2 regions of the Kosakonia radicincitans DSM 16656 genome follow, and region 2 is predicted to be linked to the other one. Evidence: riboswitches for the same ligand, from Rfam matches in the RefSeq annotation. Region 2 holds a riboswitch; the other holds the start of a gene.
What was found. Region 2 has a riboswitch for thiamine pyrophosphate ahead of thiB (thiamine ABC transporter substrate binding subunit). Riboswitches for the same ligand answer to the same signal wherever they lie in the genome.

Region 1: another riboswitch for thiamine pyrophosphate. It lies ahead of thiM (hydroxyethylthiazole kinase); the one in region 2 lies ahead of thiB (thiamine ABC transporter substrate binding subunit).

Annotation. Positions count from the first base shown of each region.
Region 1 is NZ_CP018016.1:1,840,593-1,845,727, forward strand. It holds gene Y71_RS09000 (methyl-accepting chemotaxis protein) at 1-1,105, shown strand, start outside; partial or broken gene Y71_RS29940 (IS200/IS605 family transposase) at 1,614-1,703, shown strand; gene Y71_RS09005 (hypothetical protein) at 1,785-2,045, opposite strand; gene Y71_RS09010 (DUF2778 domain-containing protein) at 2,085-2,462, opposite strand; TPP riboswitch at 2,745-2,841, shown strand; gene thiM (hydroxyethylthiazole kinase) at 2,879-3,667, shown strand; gene thiD (bifunctional hydroxymethylpyrimidine kinase/phosphomethylpyrimidine kinase) at 3,664-4,464, shown strand; gene fbaB (class I fructose-bisphosphate aldolase) at 4,615-5,135, shown strand, end outside.
Region 2 is NZ_CP018016.1:4,745,741-4,750,875, reverse strand. It holds gene thiP (thiamine/thiamine pyrophosphate ABC transporter permease ThiP) at 1-166, opposite strand, end outside; gene thiB (thiamine ABC transporter substrate binding subunit) at 142-1,125, opposite strand; TPP riboswitch at 1,158-1,258, opposite strand; gene sgrR (HTH-type transcriptional regulator SgrR) at 1,295-2,950, opposite strand; gene sgrT (glucose uptake inhibitor SgrT) at 3,038-3,190, shown strand; gene Y71_RS22785 (sugar efflux transporter) at 3,313-4,488, shown strand; gene leuD (3-isopropylmalate dehydratase small subunit) at 4,546-5,135, opposite strand, start outside.

The DNA.
Region 1 (5,135 bases), 2.9 Mb from region 2:
GGTCAGCGATACAATTCCGGTACTCGATCGTCAGTTCGAAATCACGCTGGATAATTTGCTGGCGTTTCGCGAGAAAAACGCGCAGCGCCTTAACAATGATGCGCAGAGCCGCTTTACCAACAGTGTGGTCACTATCGTTATCTTCGCTCTGCTGTTTACGCTGATTATCATCGCCATGTTTATCCTGATACGGCGGCGCGTTCTTTCTCCTCTTGACGCTGCGCGGCTTCACTGTCAGCAGATGGCTGCCGGAGAACTGCATAGCCCGGTGATCTCGCGCTCGAAAGATGAAATCGGGACGTTGCTCAGCTCGCTGGAGCAGATGCGTCTTTCGCTGGTGGACATCATTGCGCAGGTTCGTCATTCAAGCGAAAGCGTGGCTCATGCCGCCGAAGAAATTGCCGCAGGAAATACGGATCTCTCGGCGCGAACAGAGTCGCAGGCCGCTTCCCTTGGCGAAACGGCTGCCAGTATGGAACAACTGACTTCCACGGTGAAACACACCTCAGAAAACACGCACCAGGCTAACCAACTTGCCAGCAACATGCGCAACTCTGCGCAAGAGGGCAACACCATCGTTGAAGAAGCGGTGCTTTCAATGAAGGAAATCGAAAGCAGCTCAGGCAAAATCGATACAATTATCGGCCTGATTGAAGACATTGCTTTCCAGACTAATATCCTGGCGCTTAACGCGGCCGTTGAGGCAGCCCGCGCCGGAGAGCAGGGACGCGGTTTTGCCGTTGTCGCCAGCGAAGTCCGTAATCTGGCACAACGCTCGTCGGTTGCTGCGAAAGAGATTAAGGAGTTGATTGAGCAGTCCGGCACTCAGGTTCAGCTTGGCAGCGAAAGGGTGGAGCGAGCGGGCGAAAGCATGAAGCGCATTATCGCTTCCGTTAAACAGGTGTCCGAACTGATGTCGGAGATTGATCTCTCCACCAATGAGCAAAGCCGCGGTATTGAGCAGATCAATATTGCTGTCGCGCAAATGGATTCCGTTACCCAGCAGAACGCCGCACTTGTTGAGGAAGCCTCTGCCGCGGCACATTCGCTGAAAGAGCAGTCGCAATTACTTAAACAGGCTGTGGCTGTCTTCAAACTTAACTGATGACAAACGGTGACAGGCAGGCTTCGGCCTGCCTCTCTTTTTGTGGCAGGGTGATTTCTTCAGCAACCGGCCGGATAACGATCAAACAATCCGGATTTGTACTTGCAGGCTTGTTATATGCTTTAAACTTTCTCGGTCCACATGGCCGTATTCGCTGCCCGAAACCGGCATTGATTAACGTGACGCCCGGGATTGGCCCTGGGGAATTCGTCCGGGGGTTGTGTCTTTGATCTCCGCTGGCATTATCGCTGAGTGGCGATTAACGGCTGCTAATCGCAATCAGTTGAATCAGATTCAACTGATTCGGGGTGCCCTTCCTTGTGAAGGCTGAGAAATACCTGTATTACCCGATCTGTAAGATACCCACGTCAGTAACGACGGGATTTTCCGCCGTTGTGTACCCGAATAATGTTCAAAAATGAAAAAAGCCCCGCCTTTTTAGGTTCGGGGCCAGTCTGGCGCGCTTAAATTTACCGTAGGCTGTACGTTAAAAAGTAGCGGCCTGCGTGTGAACGAGGAAATTATCAGACGATATGTGAGGCATCAGGAGAAAACGGAACAAATACATGAACAGCAAATGGAATTGCTAGAGCAATAAGCGGAAAGTGACAATAGCCCCCTTACAGGGGGCATTCTCAAAAGCCACCTTCTAAGAAGGTGGTCTTTTACTTATGTTTGGCTACTGATATTTTCGCCGTACTTTCTGAATAATGAACATCAACAGTGCAGTAACAACGAGCATGAGTAGGAACAGCACCCATAGAAACGATGGATCAGCTTCGCCATCAGCAAATCCCAACCCGGTGCGGTTCAGAAAATTATTACTGATTTGAGACAAATACTCGACCAACCCGCCCAGAGGGAACAGCACGATAAAGAATGAAGCCACAAGGCAGAGAAGACCGATCAGTGTGTTAATTATTAAATTTGCATGACGCATAATCAGTCCGCCCTGTTACGTCTATACGTCCATATGCCATTAATCCTTTTCCCCCGGCACTCGAACTTTTTTACGTGCAAGTAACGAGGTTCTGACTAACTGGAAATCAGGAATGTTATAGAAAGTTATACATCCCCACGACTCCCCCTCGCCATTTGGGCGCAACGGGTGAAGCCGGAAAGATCCTCTGTCAACGCCATTAACGAAAACGTGATCACTCATTATGGAGGCATTGAACAATCCAAACCACTCCTCGTGATTTGTTCCATTCCTGAAATCCTTAACAAATCGCTCTACCTGGTTGGCAATACTCCCGGACGGGGCATCAACGATCCAGTAAGTGCCTACAGGCAAAGCCGCATTTCGTATAAATGCACACTCTGCGATGTTGGTTACTGGTGCTATCCCCGAAAACACTGGAAACGTTCCGACACCGTAAACATGAAGTTTAAGCCGTCTCCCGATACGTCGTTGTAGTCCATCCTGCAAATCTGCATAACATAAAACTCCCTGTAGATTTGCGGGTTATGTTACCGCCGATTTAACCAACCAGCCAGCCTTACCCTCTGAATTTGGGACACATTTGGGGACACAAGTTGGGACACAGCGCATTTTTAAGGGTTGTGTCTTTGTCTTCCCGCTGGCATGATCCTGAACAGGGATTAATGAGAGCATTAATCGCAAGTAGTTGAATTTGTTTTAAATGACTCGGGGTGCCCTTCTTTGTGAAGGCTGAGAAATACCCGTAATACCTGATCTGGATAATGCCAGCGTAGGGAAGTCAGATGCCTGTCGGGCTATCACTTCTTCCACGGCCTGGCAGGAGCGAAACCATGCAACCTGACCTGCTCGATCGTGCGCAAACCGCACATGCCTTACAGCAATTCCGCCGCCATTCCCCGCTTGTTCACTGTATGACCAACGATGTTGTACAAACCTTTACCGCCAATGTGCTACTGGCGCTTGGTGCGTCACCGGCCATGGTGATTGATCGTGACGAGGCGCAGCAATTCAGTGCGATTGCCGATGCGCTGTTGATTAACGTTGGTACCTTAACCCGCGAGCGGGCCGATGCGATGCTGGCGGCTGCCGAAAGCGCAAATGCGGCAGGTAAACCCTGGACGCTCGATCCTGTGGCCGTCGGCGCGCTCACTTTCCGTACGCAATTTTGCCAGCAACTGCTTGCCCTGCATCCGGCGGCGATCCGCGGCAATGCCTCCGAAATTCTGGCACTCGCGGGAGTGAGCGCAGGCGGGCGCGGCGTGGATACCACCGATACCACCAGCAATGCGTTGCCCGCAGCGCAGGCGCTGGCGCGGCAAACCGGCGCTGTGGTGGCCGTTACCGGCGAAGTGGACTATGTCACTGATGGCCGTCGTACACTGATGGTCACCGGGGGCGATGTGCTGATGACGCGGGTTGTCGGCACAGGTTGCGCGTTATCCGCCGTGGTGGCCGCCAGTTGTGCGCTGCAAGGCGATCGCCTGGTGAATGTGGCCACCGCCTGCGCCTGGTTCGGGCTGGCGGGTAGCCTGGCGGTCGCGAACAGCAACGGGCCGGGCAGCTTTACGCCCGCGTTTCTCGACGCGCTCTACGCGCTCGGCGGGGAGGGTTCGTTATGAGGCGAATCAATGCATTGACCATCGCCGGTACCGATCCCAGCGGTGGCGCGGGAATTCAGGCAGATTTAAAAACCTTCTCGGCGCTTGGCGCTTACGGCTGCTCGGTGATCACCGCGCTGGTGGCGCAAAACACCCGCGGCGTGCAGTCGGTGTACCGTATCGAACCGGATTTTGTCGCCGCGCAACTCGACTCGGTACTCAGCGATGTGCGTATCGACACCACCAAAATCGGCATGCTGGCGGAAACCGATATTGTTGAAGCGGTGGCGGAGCGCCTGCGCCGCTATCAGGTGCGCAATGTGGTGCTGGATACGGTAATGCTCGCCAAGAGCGGCGATCCGCTGCTGTCACCCTCCGCCGTGTCGGCGCTGCGTCAGCATTTACTGCCGCAGGTTTCACTTATTACGCCCAATCTGCCTGAGGCCGCGGCGCTGCTTGACGCGCCACATGCCCGCACCGAGCAGGAGATGCATGCGCAGGGAGAAGCGCTGCTGGCACTCGGCTGCGAGGCGGTGCTGATGAAAGGCGGTCATCTGGATGACGCCGAAAGCCCGGACTGGCTCTTCACTCGTGATGGCGCGCTACGCTTTACCGCACCGCGAGTGGCGACGAAAAATACCCACGGCACAGGCTGCACGCTCTCCGCCGCGCTGGCTGCGCTGCGCCCGCGCCACAACGACTGGGTGTCGACGGTCGCGGAAGCCAAACAGTGGCTGACGGCCGCGCTGATGCAGGCGGATTCGCTGGAAGTCGGTAGCGGAAACGGGCCGGTTCACCATTTCTATCAGTGGTGGTAAACCAGGATCCGAAACGTGCCAGCAGATAATGCTGAAAAAAAAGGCAGCGGTGGAAAATCTCGCCCATGAGTACCAGGCTTATTTCTGCCTGCCGTAAGGCAGGTCGGGATAATCCAATTCGCTTTGCGCGAAGCTTACGGGAGCATAGCTATGACTGATATTGTGCAGTTACTCGGCAAAGACGCCGACAGCCTTCTGCAACACCGCTGTATGACCATCCCCGCTGACCAACTCTATTTGCCGGGCGGCGATTATGTGGATCGCGTGATGGTCGATAACAACCGTCCGCCTGCGGTACTGCGTAACATGCAGACGCTGTATAACCACGGGCGGCTGGCGGGAACCGGGTATCTGTCCATTCTGCCGGTTGACCAGGGGATTGAGCACTCGGCGGGCGCATCCTTTGCAGCGAATCCGCTCTATTTTGATCCGAAGAATATCGTGGAGCTGGCGATTGAAGCCGGGTGTAACTGTGTTGCCTCTACCTACGGTGTGCTGGCCTCTGTTTCCCGCCGCTACGCGCACCGCATTCCCTTCCTCGTCAAACTCAACCACAATGAAACCCTCAGCTACCCGACGGAATATGACCAGACGCTGTATGCCAGCGTTGAGCAGGCATTCAATATGGGCGCAGTGGCCGTTGGCGCGACCATCTATTTTGGATCGCTGGA
Region 2 (5,135 bases):
CCACATGCCACAGATAGCTGTCGTGCCAGAAGGCCGACAGATCGGTCAGCGGTGCGTTTTGCCACAGCGCCAGAAAAGCGGCCAGCGCCACCGCCACCATCAGCGTGGCGGCGGTGAGGCCAGGGAGCAGCCAGCCGGCAATCAGCGGCTGACGGCGCGTTGCCATGCATTAATCCATGATGCGCGTTGAGTCGCGACTTCTTGCGGCGTGAATTCAAGCGAGGTTTGCGGTTTTTGCAGCATATCAAACCCTGCCGGTAGCGGTACGTTGCTGACCGGGTACATCCAGTTGCCGGTGGCGATGGTGTTCTGGAAGGCCGGAGACACCATAAATTTCAAAAATTTTTCCGCCAGCTCCGGCTGCTTGCTGGCGGCAGTGCGGGCGGCAACTTCGACCTGCAAGTAGTGCCCTTCGCTGAAATTCGCCGCTGCGTAGTTGTCTTTTTTCTCTTCAATCAGATGGTAGGCGGGCGAGGTGGTGTAACTCAGCACCAGATCGCTTTCCCCTTTCAGGAACAAGCCGTAGGCTTCGCTCCAGCCTTTGGTGACAGTCACCGTTTTGGCTGCCAGCTTCTGCCAGGCGTCCGGGGCTTTGTCGCCGTACACTTTTTGCATCCACAGCAGCAGACCAAGGCCCGGCGTACTGGTACGGGGATCTTCGTAGATCACGCGCCATTTCTGATCGCTTTCCACCAGTTCTTTCAGGCTTTTCGGCGGATTTTTCAGTTTGTTTTTATCGTAAACGAAGGCGAACCAGCCGTAGTCGAACGGCACAAAGGTGTCGTTTTTCCAGCCGCCAGGCACGTTGACGGCATCCGTCACCACGCCGCTTTTGGCGAACAGTTTGGTTTGCGTTGCCGCTTCCAGCAGATTGTTATCCAGCCCAAGCACCACATCCGCTTTGCTGTTTTTGCCTTCCATACGCAGACGATTGAGCAGCGAGACGCCATCTTCCAGCGCCACAAATTTCAGTTCGCAGTTGCAGTCGCTTTCAAAGGCTTTCTTCACTGCCGGGCCGGGGCCCCAGTCTGCGGAGAAGGAGTCATAGGTGTAGACGGTGAGTACGGGTTTGGCAAAAACGGGAGCGGCAATCAACAGCAGTAATGGCAATGATTTTTTTAACACTTTGCACCTCAAAAAATGGGTGGCAAAGGATTTTGAGAGGCAGCCTCAAATCCCTTCGCCGGCGTTATCCGGATCAGGTTCGACGGGTATTTTCTCAGCACACGCCATTGGCGCAGCACCCCGTTGAGAACGCCGCTATTGTAATGATTTGGTAAAAAATGCGAAAGCGTTATGGATCGGGCGGCGCATACCAGGCCGATTTAAAGTCAAACCAGCCCAGCGTGTTCATGCGCAGCCCGCGCATACTGCGTTGCCCCTGGATCCTTAGCCAGTGGTGGATTAACGGCACCATTGCTTTACTGGCCAATAACTGCTGAGACCAGGCGGCGAGGTTCATCTTTCCGGCGCGCCACTCGGTAGCCGCGGCCTGCCAGTCGATCGGAATACAGTGCTGCAACAACGGCACTTCATACAGGTTGGCAAAGACCGAGAAGTTGAGCGGCAGGGTAAAGTTGGCGCTGTTAAGCCACAGATCGCTGGTTGCTTCACCCCGATGCCACTCGGCGTACTCCACCCTTTGTACGTGAAGTTTTACCCCCTGTTCTGCCAGTAAGTCGCTCATGATACGGGAGAGCGCCTCGTGCTCGTTGTGTTCACGGTAAAAGGTGAGCGTCAGGGATTCCAGCCCGGCAGGCTTCTCGCCGACGCCTGTACGGGCATGATGCCAGCGCGGCAACAGGCCGTAGGCCGGGAACCAGTAACGTTGATAGCGCTCGTCGGCATGCCATAACAGGCTGGCGGGGGAGAGGATCTGGCTTACCCACTCTCTGACCGCCGGGCTGGCGCCGCGGCTGGAACGCGCGTCAAACAGCAGATAGTAGCAGCCCTCTTCCAGTCGGCTTTCGACCGCTTTTTCATCGCCGGTTGGCCCTTCCAGCGTCAGCCCGCAGGTCGGGTCGTCGCTGAGATCCGGCAGCACCCAGACATTCACTTCATCAATCAGGGCGCGGAAGCCGAAATAGTCATCAAAAGCGTGAATCTTCAATTGGTTATTGGTATTGCGCACCACGGCATACGGGCCGGTGCCAACCGGCTGGCTGGCGAAATGGTGCTGGGTGTTCCACTCCTGCGGCAAGATCATGGAGGGCACATGCCCCATCAGCCAGGGGAGCCAGTTATCCGGCTGCCAGAGATGAATATCCAGCGTCCAGGGGGTTGGAGAGACAACCTCGCGGATATGCGAATAGAGCGGCAGGGCGGTCGCCCGTTGCAGGGAAGCAATCACATCGCTCATTTCCAGCTCGCGGCCATTATGAAAGTGGATGCCGGGGCGTAAATAAAAGCGCCAGTGTAAAGGGGAAATCGCTTTCCAGTGATGAGCGATATCCGCTTCCAGTTCCCCATTTTCCTCATTTATGCGCGTCAACGCGCTAAAGATTTGCCGCGCCATATGGGTTTCAGAGCGTCGTAATGGCGTGCCCGGCAGCAGGTTGCGCAGCGGGCGATAATAGAGCACGCGCAGGATATGTCGCCCCTGGCGAAAGGTACGTCCAAGATGGGAGACCAGCATCTGGCGGACGGCTTCTTTATCGCCCACCAGTTGAACCAACTGATCGATACGATCCTGCTCCAGCAGATCCTCCGCCCGCTGCTGCTGGAGCGCCAGCCCGGTATAGAGGAACGTCAGACGCGAACGCTTGCCGCGCCCCGCTTCTGCGTCCCATGTCAGCCAGCCGCGCTCCTGCATGGTATTTAGCAGCGTGCGCATATGACGGCGCGAGCAACTGAGCAGCTCGGCCAGCTCATTGAGCGTGGTTTCTTGAGATTTTCCGTCGCAGCATTGCCACAAACGGATGAACTGCTGTTGCAGGCGGCCAGAAGACATAAAAGGGGAACTCCTGATAAAAACTCAGCAATTTATTTCTCCCTATATTAAGCCAATACTTCTCTTCGATGAAAGCGAGGAGGTGGTATGCAGAGATCATCCATACGACGGTTTTATCTGGCTTATTTTCGCGCCACGCAGGATGTGTGCTGGCTCGCCCGTCAGAGTGCAGGGCAGCGCCTGAAAATGCTGGAAGAACTGATGCAGTGGGAAGTGACAACGCCGATCTCGAAGGACTGAATCGCGGCCATCATGTGTGACTGAGTATTAAGTGCGAATGCACCCGCCAGCAAAATATTTTTTGCTGGCTTTTTTCGTTTATGATTTCAGCGGCTTTTGCCGCTTTTGAAAAGGAAACGTTCATGCTCTGGTTAATGACGATGGGACGCCGTCTCAACGGTGTTTACATCGCTTTTATGATCGTTGCGTTTATGATGGGGGTTGCCGGCGCGGTGCAGGCACCGACGCTAAGCCTGTTTCTCAGCCGCGAAGTGGGGGCGCAGCCTTTCTGGATCGGGCTGTTTTATACCGTCAACGCGGTAGCCGGGATCCTGGTCAGCCTGTGGCTGGCAAAACGTTCCGATAACCAGGGCGATCGCCGCAAGCTGATCCTCTTTTGTTGCCTGATGGCAGTGGGTAACGCGCTGCTGTTTGCCTTCAACCGTCACTATCTGACGCTTATCACCTGCGGCGTGCTGCTGGCCTCGCTCGCCAATACCGCGATGCCGCAACTCTTTGCGCTGGCGCGCGAATATGCCGACAGTTCTGCGCGGGAAGTGGTGATGTTTAGTTCGGTGATGCGTGCGCAGCTCTCGCTGGCGTGGGTGATTGGCCCGCCGCTGGCGTTTATGCTGGCGCTCAATTACGGCTTTACCGCTATGTTCACCATTGCAGCCGGGCTTTTTGTGATAAGCCTGGTGATGATTGCCTTCTGGCTGCCCTCGGTGCCGCGCGTGGCGCAGCCCGCCGTCGCAGTCACGGAAGTGAGCGGCTGGGGCGATAAGAACGTGCGTATGTTGTTTATCGCCTCAACGCTGATGTGGACCTGCAACACCATGTACATCATCGACATGCCACTGTGGATTAGCCAGGAGCTGGGGCTGCCGGATAAACTCGCCGGGATCCTGATGGGCACCGCTGCTGGTCTGGAGATCCCGGCGATGATCCTGGCCGGATATTTTGTCAAACATCTGGGCAAGAGGAGGATGATGGTGACAGCCGTCGCCGCGGGCGTGGTGTTCTATCTGGGGTTGATCTTCTTCCACAGCCAGACGGCGCTGCTGGTGCTGCAACTGTTCAATGCGATCTTTATCGGCATCGTCGCCGGTATCGGTATGCTGTGGTTTCAGGATTTAATGCCAGGGCGTGCCGGTTCGGCGACAACGTTGTTTACCAACAGTATTTCAACCGGGGTGATTCTTGCCGGGGTGATTCAGGGCGCGCTGGCGCAAAGTTTTAGTCACGGGGCGGTGTACGTAGGGATTGCGGTGATTTCCGTGGCGGCGCTGCTGCTGACCAGCCGCGTGAAGGATGTGTGAGTTTTTATTTGCCTGCCGGATAAGCGTTAGCGCCATCCGGCAAGCAGTCTGCTTCTGTTAGCTCATAAACGCCGGTTGCTTGCTTTCGTAAGCGGCAATCGCGTCTTCATGCTGAAGCGTCAGGCCAATGCTGTCCAGACCGTTCAGCATGCAGTGACGGCGGAAGGCGTCAATGTTAAAGCTGTAGGATTTCCCGCCCGCTTTTACCACCTGCGCTTCCAGATCCACCTCAAAGGTCGTGCCCGGGTTGTTCTGTACCAGCGTGAACAGCGCATCAACATCCTCTTCGCTCAGCGTCACCGGCAGCAACTGGTTGTTAAAGCTGTTGCCATAGAAGATATCGGCGAAGCTCGGCGCAATCACCACTTTGAAGCCGTAATCGGTCAGCGCCCACGGCGCATGCTCGCGTGAGGAGCCGCAGCCAAAGTTTTCGCGCGCCAGCAAAATCGATGCGCCTTTGTATTGCGGAAAGTTCAGCACGAACTCCGGGTTCGGCTGCTCGCCTTTATCATCAAGGAAGCGCCAGTCATTAAACAGATGGGCGCCAAAACCGGTACGCGTAACCTTTTGCAGGAACTGTTTCGGGATAATCGCGTCCGTATCGACGTTGGCGGCATCCAGCGGAACAACCAGGCCGGTGTGTTGGG